Regions from separate parts of the Robbsia sp. KACC 23696 genome, predicted to be linked through region 3. Evidence: predicted binding sites of a transcription regulator. Region 3 holds the regulator's gene; each other region holds the start of a gene.
What was found. The regulator LexA, encoded in region 3, represses DNA repair genes until DNA is damaged. The targets are predictions, from matches to a motif close to ACTGTATNNNNATACAGT.

Region 1: the regulator LexA is predicted to act here: its motif matches at 2,638-2,655, upstream of recA (recombinase RecA).
Region 2: the regulator LexA is predicted to act here: its motif matches at 2,776-2,793, upstream of imuA (translesion DNA synthesis-associated protein ImuA).

The regions. Positions count from the first base shown of each region.
Region 1 is NZ_CP156626.1:2,898,986-2,904,891, reverse strand. Features, by position in the region: gene ABEG21_RS12160 (sensor histidine kinase N-terminal domain-containing protein) at 146-1,792, opposite strand; gene ABEG21_RS12155 (response regulator transcription factor) at 1,792-2,538, opposite strand; gene recA (recombinase RecA) at 2,745-3,851, shown strand; gene recX (recombination regulator RecX) at 3,852-4,463, shown strand; gene sucC (ADP-forming succinate--CoA ligase subunit beta) at 5,145-5,906, shown strand, end outside.
Region 2 is NZ_CP156628.1:471,725-477,630, forward strand. Features, by position in the region: gene ABEG21_RS23415 (error-prone DNA polymerase) at 1-178, opposite strand, end outside; gene ABEG21_RS23420 (DNA polymerase Y family protein) at 263-2,122, opposite strand; gene imuA (translesion DNA synthesis-associated protein ImuA) at 2,052-2,762, opposite strand; gene ugpB (sn-glycerol-3-phosphate ABC transporter substrate-binding protein UgpB) at 3,134-4,474, shown strand; gene ugpA (sn-glycerol-3-phosphate ABC transporter permease UgpA) at 4,476-5,477, shown strand; gene ugpE (sn-glycerol-3-phosphate ABC transporter permease UgpE) at 5,474-5,906, shown strand, end outside.
Region 3 is NZ_CP156626.1:1,869,757-1,875,662, forward strand. Features, by position in the region: gene ABEG21_RS07825 (hypothetical protein) at 1-82, opposite strand, end outside; gene ABEG21_RS07830 (hypothetical protein) at 846-1,103, shown strand; gene ABEG21_RS07835 (hypothetical protein) at 1,171-1,323, opposite strand; gene ABEG21_RS07840 (hypothetical protein) at 1,710-2,111, opposite strand; gene lexA (transcriptional repressor LexA) at 2,124-2,831, opposite strand; gene ABEG21_RS07850 (asparaginase) at 3,079-4,221, shown strand; gene ABEG21_RS07855 (ATP-binding protein) at 4,208-5,906, opposite strand, start outside.

The sequences.
Region 1 (5,906 bases), 1.0 Mb from region 3:
GCGGAAAGATCGCGGAGGGCACGTATTCAGGGCCTTCCACGCGAAGCACCGGCTTGACAGGGCGACGATGCTGGCCGATTTCGTTCGAATGACGGGCCGAACGAGCAAGGGTAAATCGGGAGGCCGAAAGGGGAAAATACGGGGTTTAGGCGGCGGGCGTTGCCGACGGTGCGCGTTGCGGTAACGTGACGCGCACCGAGGTTCCCGCTAGCCGGGGAGCGGTCTGATAGACATGATCCTCGATGGTCAATGTGCCGTCGTGCATGGTCACGATTTCCTGCACGATCGCCAGTCCCAGGCCGCTGCCGTCGCCTTCGCGGCCGAGGATGCGATAGAACCGCTCCACCACCCGAGGGCGCTCGGCAATCGGGATGCCGGGGCCATCGTCTTCGACATCGATCAGCGTCGGCGCGTCGTCGTGCAAGCCCGGCTGCAGACGGACGGTAACCCGTCCGCCGCTAGGCGTGTAGCGGATCGCGTTGTCGATCAGATTCGTCAGCATCTCGCGTAGCAACAGAGGCTGACCGACGATCGTCACGCCGTTGTCCGGCCCCTCATAACCGAGGTCGATGACTTTGTCGATCGCCGCGCGGGCCCAGTCGTGCACGACTTCGCGACACAGCATCGCCGCGTCCAGCGCCACTGCCGTGCGAAGCGGCGCGGCTTCCTCCGTGCGGGCCAGCGCTAAGAGTTGGCTGACCAACCGTGCCGCCTGATGCGAACTGGTCGCGATCTGTTCCAGCGACCGACGCACGTCAGGGGGCACCGGATGACGCAACGCCATTTCCGCCTGCATGCGCAAACCCGCTAGCGGCGTCTTCATCTGGTGCGCCGCTTGCGCGATAAAACGCTTCTGCGCCGTCGTGTTCGCGTCGAGCCGACCCAGTAGCTCGTTGAAGGACGATAGCAGGGGTGCCAACTCCGTCGGGGCGTCGCCCGGCATCAACGGTGAGCGGTCGTCGGGGCTGCGTGTGCGGATTCGGCGCTGCAGGACGTGGAGCGGCGCCAGGCCGCGCGTCAGGCCGAACCAGACCAGCAGGATCACCACGGGCAGGATGATCAACTGCGGCAGTATCACGCCCTTGATCACATCGTTGGCGAGTGCATTGCGCTTGTTGAGCGTCTCGGCGACCTGGATCACAAGCACGCGAGGCGGCGCCTGGGGCGATGGCGCTGCAATGGCAGAGGGTGATGCGGTCGTTTGCGGGGAAGGAGGCGCGTCGCTGGCTGGCGGGCCCCATGCGCGCGTCCAGGCCAAGCGCATATTGCGGCCCGCCACGACAACGTCGCGCATTCGCACGATGCCAGGCTCGACGTCGGCGTCGGCATCCAGTGCTAGATTGTCAGCGCCGGCATCGCGCGCGCCGCTGCGCAATGGCGGCGCCGGCAATTGCGCAGTGCCGGCGACGACCTTGCCCTGGGCATCGCGTACCTGAAACAAGACGGTGTCGTCCGGATCGTCCAGCAACCAGTCGGCATCGGTTGTCGGCAACGGTGACAGCACAGCAGGCCCTGCCTGATGCACTTGCCGCGCCAAGACGGCGAGCCGGCGTTCCAAGGCATGATCGAACGGCGCGCCGGCAATCGATTTGGCGATCAGCCAGGTGACGGCGATACTGAGCGGCCATAACATCAGCAATGGCGCGAGCATCCAGTCGAGGATCTCGGCAAGCAGGGATCGGGCGACGCGCGGCGGGGGAGGGGTCGTATCGCCGTCGGCGCGCGATGCATCGGCCGCGTGCCCTGTCGGGTCGGCGGCGCGCGGCGCGCGGTGCAGCCAACGGGGCCGCATCAGCGGTAGGCGTCGCTACGAGACGGCGTCGCGGGGGCGGCCGAAGCGGACGGCGATGGCGTCTCCGAATGCACCGGCCGATCCAGACAATAGCCGATGCCGCGGACGGTCGTGACGCGCACGCCGCCGGGTTCGATCTTTTTGCGCAAACGGTGCATATAGACTTCGATCGCGTTGGTACTTACCTCGTCGCCCCATTCGCACAGGTGATCGACCAGTTGCTCCTTCGATACCAATCGGCCGACGCGTTGCAGCAACACTTCGAGCAAAGCGATCTCGCGCGCAGAAAGTTCGATCATCTGCCCGTGCAAACTGGCTGTGCGGCCGACCTGATCGAAAGCGAGCGCGCCATGCCGCATAATCGCGGCACCGCCGCCGGTGCCGCGACGGGTCAGCGCGCGGATCCGTGCCTCCAGCTCCGACAGGGCGAAGGGCTTGGCCATATAGTCGTCCGCCCCGAGGTCAAGTCCCATTACCCGATCTTCCACGCTGTCCGCCGCAGTCAGAATCAGGACCGGCAAGGTCGCGTTGGCGCCCTGGCGCGCGCGCAGACGGCGCAAAATCTCCTGGCCGGACAGCTTGGGCAGTCCTAAATCGAGGATCAGCAGGTCGTAGGCTTGCAGGGCGAGGGCGCGATCGACGTCGCCGCCATCGCCGAAATGGTCGACGGCATAGCCCGCTTGGCGGAGGGTTCGCGTCAAGCCGTCGGCGAGTATGCTGTCATCCTCAGCTATTAGAATGCGCATCGGTCTCCTGGCAGCACGCGAAAGGGCCGGATGAGCGCATCCAGCGGGCGTAGGGGGCAGGCGCGAACGCAATCGATGCGCTTTCGACTTGCCAGACGCACTGTTTTTTTATACAGTATCATTCATATCGACGCTTGCGGGCGGAACTACGTGTTTACACGGGCGTGGCGCCGCTGCTGACGTCCCATCATAGCAAAGGACGATTCATGGAAGATAGCAAGAAAGGCTCGAACGGCATGACTGCAGATAAGAGCAAGGCGCTGGCCGCAGCGCTCGCCCAGATCGAAAAGCAGTTCGGCAAAGGGTCGATCATGCAGATGGGCGTGAACGACAAGCCCGCTGACATCCAGGTTGTGTCGACCGGCTCGCTCGGGCTCGATATCGCACTGGGCGTCGGCGGTCTGCCGCGCGGCCGCGTGGTTGAGATCTACGGTCCGGAATCGTCGGGTAAGACCACGTTGACGCTGCAAGTGGTCGCGGAAATGCAAAAGCTGGGCGGCACCTGCGCATTCGTCGATGCGGAACATGCGCTGGATTCGAAGTACGCGGCAAAGCTGGGCGTGAAGCTGGACGAACTGCTGATCTCGCAGCCGGACACCGGCGAGCAGGCCTTGGAAATCACCGATTCGCTGGTGCGCTCGGGTGCGGTCGACTTGATCGTCATCGACTCGGTGGCGGCCCTGGTGCCGAAGGCCGAAATCGAAGGGGAGATGGGCGATTCATTGCCGGGTCTGCAAGCGCGTTTGATGTCGCAGGCATTGCGGAAGCTGACCGGTACGATCCAGAAGACCAACTGCATGGTCATCTTTATTAACCAGATCCGGATGAAGATCGGCGTGATGTTCGGCAGCCCGGAAACGACGACCGGCGGTAATGCGCTGAAGTTCTACGCCTCCGTGCGTCTGGATATTCGTCGTATCGGCTCGATCAAGAAGAACGATGAAGTGATCGGCAATGAAACGCGGGTCAAGGTCGTCAAGAACAAGGTCTCGCCGCCGTTCCGTGAAGCCATCTTCGATATCTTGTACGGCGAAGGGGTGTCACGCGAAGGCGAGATCATCGATCTGGGCGTGACGCACAAGATCGTCGAAAAGGCCGGTGCCTGGTATAGCTATAACGGCGATCGCGTCGGCCAGGGTAAGGATAATGCGCGTGAATTCCTGCGTGAAAATCCGGCGATTGCGTTCGAGATCGAAAACCGCGTCCGTGAAAAGCTCGATATCAAGCTGCTGCCGGGCACGGCGCCTAGCGCGCCTGCAAAGGCCGAAAAAGCCAGCAAGGCGGACAAGGCCGATTTGCTCGACGCTGAGTAAATGCGTAATGGCTTCTCACGGGGGCGGGGGACCGCGTGGCGCGGTTCATCGGACTCGTCCGAGCCATCCGGCGTAGCGCCGGAAAGCCGTCGCTCGGCCGCATCGCGGCCACCGCGCAGTTTGAAAGCGCGGGCACTGGATTATCTGTCCCGCCGCGAATACAGCCGGGTCGAGTTGATGCGTAAGCTCGCGCCGTTTGCTGCCGCACAATGCGAAGCAGCGGCACAGGATGAGGCCCGCGCGCACGCTGAGGTCGAAGTCGAGGATCCGCTACCGGCCTTGCTCGATGCATTGGAGCGCGAGGGCTGGCTGTCCGATAGTCGCTTCACTGATAGTGTCGTACATCGGAAAGCGACGCGCTTTGGCACATCCCGGATCGTCGGGGAGCTAAAGCAGCATGCGATCGATGCAGACCGTCTGGCCGAAGTGCGCGAGACATTGCGGGAAACGGAGGCCTCACGTGCGCGGGGGGTGTGGCAACGCAAGTTCGGCACCTTGCCGGATTCCCCGCAGGCCCGCGCAAAGCAAGCGCGTTTTCTCGCTGCCCGGGGCTTCTCAATCGATGTCATTCGGCGATTGCTCAGTGCCAGCGACGAAGAATTGCCCGAATAGTCCATCGACCGCGATGCGCCGACAATGCCGGATACGGCGGATCAGCGTTGCCGGTTTAGATGTGCCGGATACCTTTCAGCGCATCATTCTCATTGCGTCAAACTGACGCAAGCACTGATTCCCATTCGATATTTCCTGTTGCGCGCGCCTTACAGCGGCGCTTTGCCGCATGTTGTTGCGCGCACCAGCATGTAAAAATGCGTCCCTCATCCTACAGTGACAGATTCGGGTCCTTTAACTTGGCCGGTCTCTGCTCGTCCAAACTCGGGATAGCCCTATGCTAGAATACGGAATCTTTTGATCCCGTTTGTCTGCCCACGCATGGCGCAATCCTGTCCCGCTAAGCGATGTCGTTCGACCGATAGGGCGGTTAATCCGCTCCGGTCGTGCATTGCTTTGCGAGCGCTACCGCCGACACGCCTTTCACCGTGCCGCGCCGCCAATACGTGTTTCAGTCAGGCCAGACCCTCGAGATCGATCGGGCGCCCTTCGCTTTCTCGCCCGCTTACGTCCGATTCATCGATTCGTTCCCTTCTTTCCGCTGTGCTATCCCTAGCCGAACGCATGTCGACGCCCCCATCGCTTCACGCCATGCGTGCGCCGAGCGGGCGTGTCATGCACGACGCCGTGGATACGCGCGGACCGACTTCAAATCCACTCTTAGACGGAAGGTAATCACGCATGAAGATCCACGAGTACCAGGGCAAGGACATTCTGCGCAAGTTCGGCGTTGCCGTACCGCGCGGTGAGGCCGTGTTCAGCGTTGATGAAGCAGTCAAGGCAGCCGAAAAGCTCGGCGGACCGGTCTGGGTCGTCAAAGCCCAGATTCACGCAGGCGGTCGCGGTAAGGGCGGTGGCGTCAAGGTAGCGAAGTCGCTGGATCAAGTTCGCGAATACGCGGGACAGATCCTCGGCATGCAGTTGGTGACGCATCAGACGAGCCCTGAAGGCCAAAAGGTCCGTCGCCTGCTTATCGAAGAGGGCGCCGACATCAAGAAGGAACTCTATGTCAGCCTGATCGTCGATCGCGTCTCGCAACGTGTCGTGTTCATGGCGTCGTCGGAAGGCGGTATGGACATCGAGGAAGTGGCTGAAAAGTCGCCGGACCTGATTCACCAGATCGCTGTCGATCCGAAAACGGGCCTGACCGATGCGGAAGCCGATGCACTGGCCAGCAAGATCGGTGTGCCGCAAGGTTCGCTGTCGCAGTCGCGTGTGATCCTGCACGGACTGTACAAGGCCTTCGTCGAAACCGACGCATCGCTCGCCGAAATCAACCCGCTGGTCATCACCGGCAGCGGTGACGTCATCGCACTGGACGCGAAGTTCAACTTCGACTCCAACGCGCTGTATCGTCACCCGGAGATCGTGGCCTACCGCGACCTCGACGAAGAGGACGCCGCTGAAATCGAAGCGTCGAAATTCGACCTCGCTTACATCTCG
Region 2 (5,906 bases), on a different replicon from region 3:
GGTCGGCTTTCTTTGCCTCGACATGCGCGCGCACGACGCCCGCCAACGAGCACTCGTCGGTGATCGCAAGCGCGCTATACCCCAGCTGCGCCGCGCGTTGCGCCAATTCTTCCGCATGAGATGCACCTCGTAAAAAAGAGAAATTCGAAAAACATTGCAGCTCCGCATAAGCGGGCATCGGCGTCCAGCCGGATAGCGGCAGAGACGTGTCGGGTGGTACGGCATCGGGCGGTGCCGGTGTCATCAGGTCGACCATCGGCATTCACCCAAAAAAACCATGGAGGAACCAGTGCGCTTCCTCCGCGGACGCGGTGTCAGGCATGGCGTCACGTCCGGATGGGCGTGCATCGGACGGCCGCCCGTTCGATCGGTTCGTGTCAGGGCCATCGGCCTGCGCCTCGGCCGGTTCATCGATTTGTCCGTCCGCCTGTTCGTCGGCCCGCGTCTTGACTTTTCTCCCCAGGCGCTCCCGAAAAATCCAATAGCAGGTGTGATCGTCGGCTTGCGCGACGAAGTAATCGCGCATCACCACGGCATCGTCCCACCAGCCCGATTCGATGCGTTCTCCTGGCGATACCAGGCGTAGCGAGCTGCCGTAGAACGGCCGATGTCGGCGCGTCATCAAGGGCAGTGGCGTGTCCAGCAGCCAGACCGGACGCGGCGTATGCTGCGCGATGCGGGCCCGCGCCGCCTCGGCGAGATTGCCGGCCTTGACGATCGATAAGGCAGGTGCCCCGGCGCGGCCTTTGCCCCCGCTTTCCGGCGTGCCGCGCGGGTCGCGCCGTCCCCACTGATTTGCTCTCTCCGGGCGATAGTCTTCCCGGTCGTGGCATTGCAGAACGTTGTCGATGCCGAGCCGCGCCTGTAGTAACTCGATCAAGCGACGATGATCGGCCGGGCTGCCAGCCGGCTCCGGAAACAGGCTGTTGCTCAACGGCTTGGCCGGTTCTACAGCGGTGGCCTGCAACCGTACCGCAATGACATGCGCCTCCAAACTGGTTTTGGCCAATCGCTCCCGCACCAGGCGCAATAGATGACTGTCATGCCAAGTGGGTTCGGCCAAAGCGATTTCGATCGGCGTCGGTGGGCGTGCTTCCCTTCCTCGCTCGTGTTCGAGCAGCAGCATGAAACGCGTCACCGCCCATTGACGGCTCGCGAGCCAACCCGTCAGCCGGCCGATCAACGTTGTTGCACCGGCAAAAATAAGGCTTGTGTCGTCGGCGCGGTCGGGCAAGGCTTGCTGTTGATCGAATTGTTCCGGTGTCGTGAGCCACTGGAACCCTTCCTCGGCCAGGCCCAGTGCGCGATCCAACGCCTCGACGAGCGCTTCGCCGCATCGCCGTTTGATGCCGGCACGGGGGAGGCGCCGCAGATCGTCGAGCGTCAGGCAGCCCAGACCGTGCAAACTGTCCACATGCGCCTGCGCTTCCGGCAGGAAAGGCAAGGGCAACTGGCCGAGTATCCGATCGAGGGAGCGCGGCGTACGGCGGATACCGATCGACATGCATGCCTCCTCCGGCATTGCCATCGGATGCAAAACGGTCATGCCACCGGCGCGCGCCAGCAATGCGGCAGCGGTACCGGTGGGGGCCAGGCTGAGACGGGCCGTCAGGCCGCTGGCGGTCAGCGTCGCGCGAATGCGTCGGCGCAGCGCACGGATGCCGCCGAACAGCCGCAGACTGGCCGAGATGTCGGCGACGATGAGCGGTGCGTCGATCGCTGCGCCGGCCTGTCCCCATGTCACCCCCTGCATCTGATTCTGCGCCGGCGTACTGCCGGCCTGCTGAGATGCACGCGCCCAGTCGAGCAGCGCGACTTGCGGCGTGTATTGCATTAACGCCAGGGCGACACCTTGCCAGGCATCGGCTTCGCGGAGCAGATCCCGTTCACGCAGCACCGCTTGCGCGGCAACCGTCAGCACGCCGCCGCGCTTCATCCCCAGGCGGACACCCGCCTGGCGCGCGGCGCGGCTCATCGCCACGACCCGGCCCTGTTCGAGCACGGCGAGCGGGATCGGCGAGCCGGTCGCGTCGGTGCCGCTAAGGGACGTTTCACTGGACCAGGTCGGCCGAAACACTTCGAGGGGCAGGTGCGGCAGAAAGACGCCGATCCAAAGACGCATGACGATTCAATAAAATAGGGGACGGCGATAAGGACAGGTCGAGGGACTGCTCGCTGGTGGGGCCGCGCCGCTTGATGAAGGTCACCGACAATCCTTCCGGCGCGGGCTGCAAAGCCAGCCGCAGCGGCGCGGGAGAGGTGCGATGCGCCGCGTTCAATGGGCGAAAGAGAAAGAACAGCGACGACGATGCCTGCGCGGCCATATGCAGCCGCCGCAATGCCTCCGGCCTGACAGGGTCCTGCCAGAACAGCAGGGCGCCACACCCCCCGGTGCGTAAAATCTGCTCCGCCGCCCATAAAGCATCCGCCGTCCGCGCGGCGCGCACCCAATGCCATTGCGCCAGCGGCAGTCCCCAATAATGGAAGGCCTGTTGATTCGGGATATGGGGCGGGCACAGCATCATCAAGGGACGCGCCGCGACGTTTTGCAATGCTGGCCGCAGCATTCGGAATTCGCCAATGCCTGCCTGCGGCAGCATCAATTCCGTCAAACTGCCCACGGGCCAGCCCCCACCGGGCAATTCGGCCGCCAGACGGCTATCCCCCGGATCCACGCAGGTTTGCCGTACCTGGGCGAGCTGGGAGGCACGCCATAAGGACGGGTGGATGGTTTCCGGATGCTGGAGCGCGGCGTTTTGCATGGCTCACCTTGATACTGTATGAATGTACAGTAGTATAGCGCGCCTATCGCAAAATACCAGAAACGATGCGCACCGCGGCCTCGCCACCACGTCACCACCCGGGCCCGATCCCCGTGCCTTGGGCCCTGAGCGGGGGAAAACGCCGAAACTTTCTGTCGGATAAGCGCAATGACCTCTCCTCGAGGAAACACCTTGCCGTTCCGGTAATACGCGACTTGTATCAATCATTCGGATTAATGCTAATCGCGGTGCGGACGAATGCCGGGTATTGTCGCCCCAGGCAATCATGTCAATTCAATGACGTAATGTTGCTGCAACAAATGCGCCCTACGATAACGTTTTCATTCCGATAGACGACAGGAGAACGCCCAATGCAACAATCGCCTCTGGCCCGAACGGTCAAGACGGTATGCGCCGCAGCAGCACTCACGTTGGGTGTGCTGGCGAGCGCTTCCGCCAATGCCGCGACCGATATTCCGTTCTGGCATGCGATGGAAGGTGCGCTGGGCGATCGTGTGAACGACATTGCGAAGGACTTCAATGCCTCGCAGAGCGACTATCACATCACGCCGGTCTATAAGGGCAGTTACGATCAGACGCTGGCAGCGGGCATCGCCGCCTATCGAAGCGGCAACGCGCCGGCGATTCTGCAGGTCTACGAAGTCGGAACGGCGACGATGATGCGGGCGAAGAGCGCGATCGTCCCGGTCTACGACGTGTTCAAGAATGCCGGTGTGCCATTAGACGAGGGTGCTTTCATTCCGACGATCTCCGGCTATTACAGCGACGCGAAAACCGGCCATCTGGTCTCGATGCCGTTCAACAGCTCCACTCCGGTCCTGTTCTACAACAAGGACGCGTTCCGCAAGGCCGGTCTGGATCCGAATCAACCGCCACGGACCTGGCCGGAGGTGGAGAAGGACGCGCTGGCGCTGCGCAGGGCGGGCCTGTCCTGCGGCTATGCGTCCGGCTGGCAGAGCTGGATCCAATTGGAGAACTACAGTGCCTGGCATGCCGCACCGTTTGCCTCGCGCAATAACGGTTTCGATGGCGACGATGCGGTGCTCGAATTCAACAAGCCGCTGCAGGTCGCACATATCGCCTTCTTGAAAAAGATGCAGAACGAAGGCGCGTTCAGCTATGTCGGCCGCCAGGACGAGCCCAACGCCAAGTTCTACAGTGGCGATTGCGGCATCACGACCAATTCGTCGGCCGCATTGGCGAATATCAAGAAGTACGCGAAGTTCGAATTCGGCAGCGGCACCTTGCCTTACGACCCAAGCGTCAAGGGTGCGCCTCAGAATGCGATCATCGGTGGCGCGAGCCTGTGGGTGATGGGCGGCAAGGATAAGAGCACGTATAAGGGCGTGGCCGAATTCCTGGCCTATCTGGCCAAGCCCGAGGTGGCGGCGAGGTGGCACCAGGATACCGGTTACCTGCCGGTGACGAAGGCCGCCTACGACCTGACGAAGGCGCAGGGTTTCTACAAAACGCACCCGGATAGCGAGACGGCGATCAAGCAGATGATGAACAAGCCGCCGTTGCCGTTCACCAAGGGATTGCGTCTGGGCAATATGCCGCAGATCCGTGTCGTGATCGACGAGGAACTGGAACAGGTCTGGGGCGGCACGAAGACGCCGCAAACGGCATTGGACTCAGCGGTTGCGCGCGGCAACGATCTGCTGCGTCGGTTCCAGAAATCCGGAAGCTGACGTGACGCAAGCGAACGAAGCGGCCTCGGTTTCCGCGTCATCGACGTCATCGTCGCCGTCGCCTTCTCCCCTCGCACCGACCACGCGAGGGGCGCTCGCCAAAGCGCGCGCCCGTGCGCATGCGGCGAATACGCCCTTCGGCGCGTCCTGGTTGCCTTATCTGCTGATTCTGCCGCAACTGGCCATCACCGCGATCTTCTTTTTGTGGCCGGCCGGCGAGGCTTTATGGCAATCCACGCAGGCGCAGGACGCATTCGGCCTATCCAGTAATTTTGTCGGTCTGCAAAACTTTACCGAGCTTTTTGCCGATCCACTCTACCTGGCATCGTTCAAGACCACGTTGTGGTTTTGCGCGATGGTCACGCTGGCAGGGCTGGCCATTGGCTTGCTCCTGGCCGTCTGTGCGGACCGTGTCGTGCGTGGGGGGCGGCTCTATCGTTCCTTGCTGATCTGGCCGTACGCCGTCGCGCCGGCGATCGCCGGTATTCTCTGGATGTTTCTGTTCAATCCGAGTATCGGCCTGATTGCGCACGCGCTGCAATCGCACGGGATCATCTGGAACCACGCGCTGAATGGCGGCCAGGCGATGTTCCTGGTGGTACTGGCGTCGGTATGGCAGCAGGTCAGTTATAACTTCTTGTTTTTCTATGCCGGACTGCAGGCGATTCCTCGTTCATTGATCGAGGCGGCCGCCATCGATGGTGCCGGACCGGTGCGACGCTTCTTCGGCATCGTCTTTCCCTTGCTCGCGCCCACGACCTTCTTTCTGCTGGTCGTCAACGTGGTCTATGCGTTTTTCGATACCTTCCCGGTCATCGATGCCACCACCGCCGGTGGACCGGCACAATCGACGCGCACCTTGATCTATAAGATCTATGCCGACGGTTTCCGCGGCCTCGATATCGGCAGTGCCGGTGCGCAATCGGTGGTACTGATGGTGATCGTCATCGGTTTGACCGTTTTTCAATTCCGCTTCATTGAACGCAAGGTGCAATACGTATGATCGAGCATCGGCGCGGATTTGATCTCTTCTGTCACGCGGTCCTGATCGTGGGGCTCGTGCTGATCGCCTTTCCGCTCTACATCGCGTTCACCGCTGCCACGATGAACGAAAGTGAAGTGTTCACGGTGCCGATGTCGCTGATTCCCAGCACGCATCTATTCGAAAACATCGCGCATGTCTGGACGCAGGGCACCGGCAATGCCACGGCGCCATTTGGGCATCTGCTGTTGAACAGCCTGGCGATGGCACTGGGCATCACGGCCGGTAAGATCGTCGTCTCGATCCTGTCCGCCTATGCGATCGTTTTCTTTCGCTTTCCGTTTCGCAATACCGCTTTCTGGCTGATCTTCATCACGTTGATGCTGCCGGTGGAGGTGCGGATCTTCCCGACGGTGCAAGTGGTGTCCACATTGCATCTGATGAATAGCT
Region 3 (5,906 bases):
CCTTTTGGGCCAGCCCGTTACCGGGTTGTGCTTGCATGGCGGCTTGCTGAGATCCCACCGGCACATTGATGCAGGCACTCATGAGCATCGCCGCACCGAGGGCGGCCGCGGCCGTCTTTCCGCGCCGAACGACGGAGACGCCGTCGCTCGCTTCAGCGTGGTTGCGCGAAGCGGCGCCGCGATCGCGCCTGTCGATCGATCGAAGATGGGGTACCCGTGATTTCGCTTTTGTCAGCATAGGTCTTTTTTAAGGTCCGATCCGGGAACGGATGGCATATTCAGCCGCGCTGCGCTGGCCACGCCACGTCCTATCGACAATGGTCGATTCAGTGGTTGCAAGGGAAAAAGGTCAATCGATTATGACATGAGCCGCTGCGCGGGGTCGGGGATAACCCGGGGGGCATTTGGACCTGTCGCTGCCTAGCTTCCAACTCTTTTTCAGGATGCGCATCGCTGGATGCCGACGCCTGCATCCAGCGAGCGCGCGTTGGGCCATGTGTCGTCATTCCATGCACAATGAATACGCAGAGGGTCTAACCTTCAATGACCTTTCGATCGCCGTGCAAAAGGGGCCGTGCCCTCGACTAATGCTTGGCAAGCGCGTAAAAATCCGTAACATCGATTCAAGACGACATGTGTTCGCGCAATGCGCTGTCCGAGAGGGGGCATTCCCTTTCATGATCAGGGCAGGTGTCAGGAAAAAGAGAGGATTCCCGAGCGCTAGGTAGAGAGAAGGGGAATTCCGGCGATGCGATCCATTGGCGTTGTCGATGGCCGCAAACCGTCCGACCGTCCAACAGTCCAAACGCCTTATAGGCTCGCCGTGCGCTTGAAGGAGTGATGGGATGAAGCCAGAAGCACTGATTGACGCATTCGACCGAGCAGGCGCACTGTCCAGTGATTCGGCCAAGGCGCTGACCGTACAATGGGCCGCTTGGCTTGCAGGTAACTGGGAGCGCATTCCCGCGAGCGATCGCACCATGATGGTGGCGGTCGGAGGCGTGCTCTTCGACAAAGGTGCCGCATTAGAGGAGGGATTTGCACCGCCGCCTACCAGCGGTAAAGACGGCGGCCAGACAAGCGAAAACGACCCGCGCCGATAAAGTTATCGATCAGCGCGGGCCGTGTCGGAAAGCGGGCGTTGGGCGCCCGATATGCAGCGCCCACCCCTTAGCCTACAGGCGCCTCGTCCGTTTTCTTGCTCGGCGGATCGTTCGGCGCCATCTGTCGATTGTCGTCGTCTCGCTCCGGCAATGCGCTCTCCTTATGGTCACTATGGGCTGCCGGTTCCGGCTTCTGCAGAGACTTCTTGTCGTCGCTCATGCTTTCCTCCTGTTTCAAGACAGTCAAGCGCGGAGATGCGCTTGTTCTGGACGGAGTAGGTGGCGTACCGTCACCATGACGGCGTTGCAGCGTTGCAGGACGCGAGGCGAATCGCCGGGGTCCGACGGTGCTTGGCGCCGGCGGTTGCGGCCGTTTTTTTCCTATCCACACTATCTAGACAAGGACGCAAGCAACGTGCCTGAGGGCAAGTATGACCTTCAGCATCGAACACATCGGGTGCAATTGTCGGCGTTAGCGCGCCGCCATTAATGTCGCTGCGGACATCCGCGCGCGTCTATTGCGCCCCGACCGCGACCACATCGGAGATCACAAAGATCAGGAGTCCGAATGGCTCGATGTTGATGTATCTGCTTGAAAAAACAAGCTTAAGCAGCCGTTGCCGTGGGAAGCACGCTACGTGAACCTGCCATTGCTGCTGCGCGTTCGTCGGCAATGCAGCGATCGATCATCTTACAAATCGCTTCAATATTGCCAACCATGGTCATCCCGCTGTTTCGACGATACACGCGCACACTGCCACGCGCGTTCGTGGATACCAGGGGTTGCGCCGTGGGCCGCAAGGCCGCGGTCCGTGGCACGGTGGTGGCAACAAGTGGCGCTTGTTGCGGCGAGACCTGCACCGTATCGCGTTGCACGGCGACGGGGGCGGTGGCGCGTGCCGCAAGATTGGCTTTATCGCGGCACGACAAGCGTCCCCGCGCGGCACGCAGGCGGCCAAAAGGATGGATTGCGCTCTCGGCGGAAAACAGGCGAACGAGTCTCGACATGATGTAACTCCTTCAGAGGGGCGTCGGACGGATAAGTCCAACAGCAATCCCTTCGAGTGCGAAGTCGGACCGTTCCCGGTCAACGACGATCGTTGGGTAATCAGGATTTTCAGCAAGCAACGCGAGACCTTCCGGTACGCGCTTCAATCGTTTGACAGTCACTTCGTCGCCTAAACGGGCCACGACGACTTGGCCATCACGCGCTTCGTTTTGACGCTGTACCGCGAGTAAGTCACCATCCAGAATGCCAGCGTCACGCATACTTAAGCCCCGCACCTGCAATAGATAGTCCGGCTGACTGGTGAATAAGGCCGGATCGCAGTGGTACTGATGCAAGACGTGTTCCTGAGCCAGAATCGGGCTCCCCGCCGCAACGCGTCCGATCAAGGGCAGTGACAGCGACCCGGCACGCGACAGCATGCCGGCGAACGCCGCTTGACTTGGCAATCCCGCACCGCCCGCACCACTGCCGTCCACGCCTTCACCATCGCGACGACTGTCGTCCGTTGCATGCACCACGCGAATGCCGCGGGAGGCGCCCGGTGACAGTACGATCACGCCCTTGCGCGCCAGTGCCCGTAAATGTTCCTCGGCGGCGTTCGCAGAACTGAATCCCAGCGCCGCGGCGATTTCAGCGCGCGTCGGTGGGAAACCACTGCGTTCGATTGCTTGAACGACCAGATCGAATACCTGCTGTTGGCGCGCGGTAAGCTTAAGCATGTCTCGATTCCTGTATGCGATACTGTGATTCTATACAGTATTTTTTTTGGTGCAACTGTTTTCGTTGTGGTGACGTGACGGGGCGCGACCGCCGCCGAACGGCGGAGGGTCACGCGCATCATCGGGCTTCGCGTCATACCGGACGGTGGCAACAAGGCGACAGCCGCGGCGTTGTCTGGCACACTCCCGGCCTGTTTTCCGCTTTCGTTTCAGGTGTGATTGTTTCGTGAATAAAGGAACCCCGCAGATGACCGCCCCTTCTTCTTCGATGGATATCGGCGTGCCGGCCGCCGTACGGTCCTTGCCGAGGATCGCTTTGCTGACGACCGGTGGCACGATCGCCGGCGCCGCTGCCTCGGAAAGCGACTCGCTGCGCTACGCAGCGGGCGCGCTCGGCGGCGACGCGCTGCTGCGAGCCGTCCCGGCGCTGGCGCGAATCGCGCAGATCGAGACCATCGCGGTGGCCGCGATCGACAGCAAGGATGCCGATCCGGCGTTCTGGTGTGCATTGACGGAAACGGTGCGCGCCACGCGTGCGCGCGACGATATCGATGGCATCGTCATCACGCACGGCACCGATACGCTGGAAGAGAGCGCCTATTGGCTCGATCTCATGTTGGCAGCGGGCAAGCCGGTCGTGCTGACGGCGGCAATGCGACCCGCGACGGCATTGTCGGCGGACGGGCCGGCCAATTTATTCGATGCGGTGACGCTTGCCGGCGATACGTCGGCGCGCGATCTCGGCGTTCTGGTGACCTTGCAGAACCGCATTCATGCCGCGCGCGATATCGTCAAGGTCAGCAGTCACGCGTTGGATGCCTTCGCGTCACCTGCGGGGGGACCGTTGGGGTGGGTGCAGGACGGGCGGGTCGGCTGGCTGCGCCGACGACACCTCGCGTCGCTTACCGCGCGCGATGAAACGGGTTCGACGCCATCGTCGCCACTGCGGCAGACGCTGTTCGGTGAAGTCCCGAGCGGTGCGTCCGGCGATCGCCTGGAAGCGCGCTTGCATGTCCGGCGATTGCAGCCGTCCGATCTGCCCGACGTCGAGGTGGTCGTCCAGTATGGCGGGGCCTCGCCGCATTTGATCGACGCCCTGCTCACCCACGGCGTGCGAGGGATCGTGGTGGCCGGCACCGGAAACGGTACCGTCAATGCGGCGCTGATGGCGGCGATGCAGCGTGCGGTAGCGGCCGGTGTCATCGTCATCCGGTCGAGTCGCGCCGCCGACGTGCATGTGAGCGCGAACGCCGCGGTGGATGACGACGGCGAAGGCTTTGTCGCGAGCGGCACCTTGAACCCGTACAAGGCGCGGATCCGCCTGATGCTGGCGCTGGCCGTCGGCCTGTCCGAACGCAGTGCCATGCAGGCCTGCTTCAATCTTGCTTGACCGACGGCGGATGGGTTCGCGCCAGCGCCGCGCGGACATCCCGCAGCGCGTGGCGCACCGCGGTACAAGCGTCGATGTAGCGGATCTGCAGGCGCAGCCAGTCGCCGCCTGAGGCGTCGCCCGATTGCTGGATGATCAGGCTGCAGTCGTCGACAAAAGGCTGTAAGCCCAACATCGCCGCCGGCCCCTTGTTGTGATGCGCGATGTCACGGAGCCGCGATGCGTCCTGATCCGCTATCGCCGCGGCGAATTCCGGCAGCGATGTGCTCAGCCCTTCCTCGAACAGATCGATCAATTTGCGCGCGAAGTCGCCGTCTTGGTGGGAGAGTGCCAACAAGGCGGCGACCTGTTTTTCCGCCTGCGCCGCATCGCCGGCGCGGTACACCCGCACGGTCTTCGATCTTGGGTTGCTGTCCTGCTCGGATGCATCGCTTGGCGCCGACGCGATAGGTAGCGATGACGTCGGTACAGGCAGGGCGCCGGCCACGTCGTCGATCGGCAGGTGGGCGCGCAGCATGCCGAGCGTCACCGGTTTGACGAGCCGCCCGCGCATGCCACTTTCCAGGCAATGCGCCAGACAGGTTTCGGTGCCGTCCGCGCTATAGCCGATCACGGGCAGGGCGGGCCAGCGTTGCGCGCAATGCCGCGCCAAGGCATAGCCGTCCATGATCGGCATATTGCAATCGGTCACCACCGCATCGAAGGCATCGCCTCCCGGTTCCTGGCTTTCCTCCAGATGCAGCAACGCTTCCGTTACGGTCCCGGTCGTGACCGGCCGCAGTCCGATCTGTGAGAGCTGTGTGCTCAACAGCAGCAGGTTGGCCTCGTGGTCGTCGACGATCAGCACACGGGCGCCCGCCGCAAGGGGGACCTGAAACGACGGCGGGCTCGCGCCACTCGGCACCGCGGCCGGTGGACCGCCCGGGGTGCCCGGCCTGCGTGCCTCGACCACGTGGAACGGCAAGGTCAGCGAAAAGGTGCTGCCGCTGCCTTCCTGGCTCTCGACATCGATCGTTCCCTGCATCGCATCGATGATCCTTTTGGAGATTGCCAAGCCCATGCCGGTGCCCCCATAGCGCCGGAAGGTGTCGTGCGAAAGCTGTTGAAACGGCTGGAACAGCAGCGGGCGGAGATCTTCCGGAATGCCGGGGCCGGTGTCGCTAACGCTGATCGCGAGCCACACGGTGCGCCGCGCCGCGTCGTCGTTGTCCGCGTCGCCGACGACCATTCTGGGGGTCCGATGCAGCAGTTCCTGGGGCGGCACCGCGCGGCGCACGCATAGCGTAATCCGCCCCTCGGCGGTAAATTTGATCGCATTGCTCAGCAGATTGGCCAGGACCTGTCGCAGTCGCGAGGTATCGAAGACGAGCGGGTCCGGGATCGATGGGTCGCGTTCCAAGACCAGATCCAAGCCTTTTTGCCGCGCATTCTGTCGATAAAACTCAGCGATCTCATCAATCTGCGCATGTAGCGAGGCGGCGTGGCAATCGAGCCGCAACGCGTCCACTTCGGTGCGGGCAAACTCCAGCAGGTCGTTTAGCAACGTCATCAACGACGTGGCGCAACGCTGCGCCAGATCCGCCTGGCGTTTCAATGGCACCGGCGCGCGGGCGTCGGTCGCCATCAGTTCCAGGACGCCGACGATGACATTCATCGGCGTGCGGATTTCATGGCTCATGGCCGCC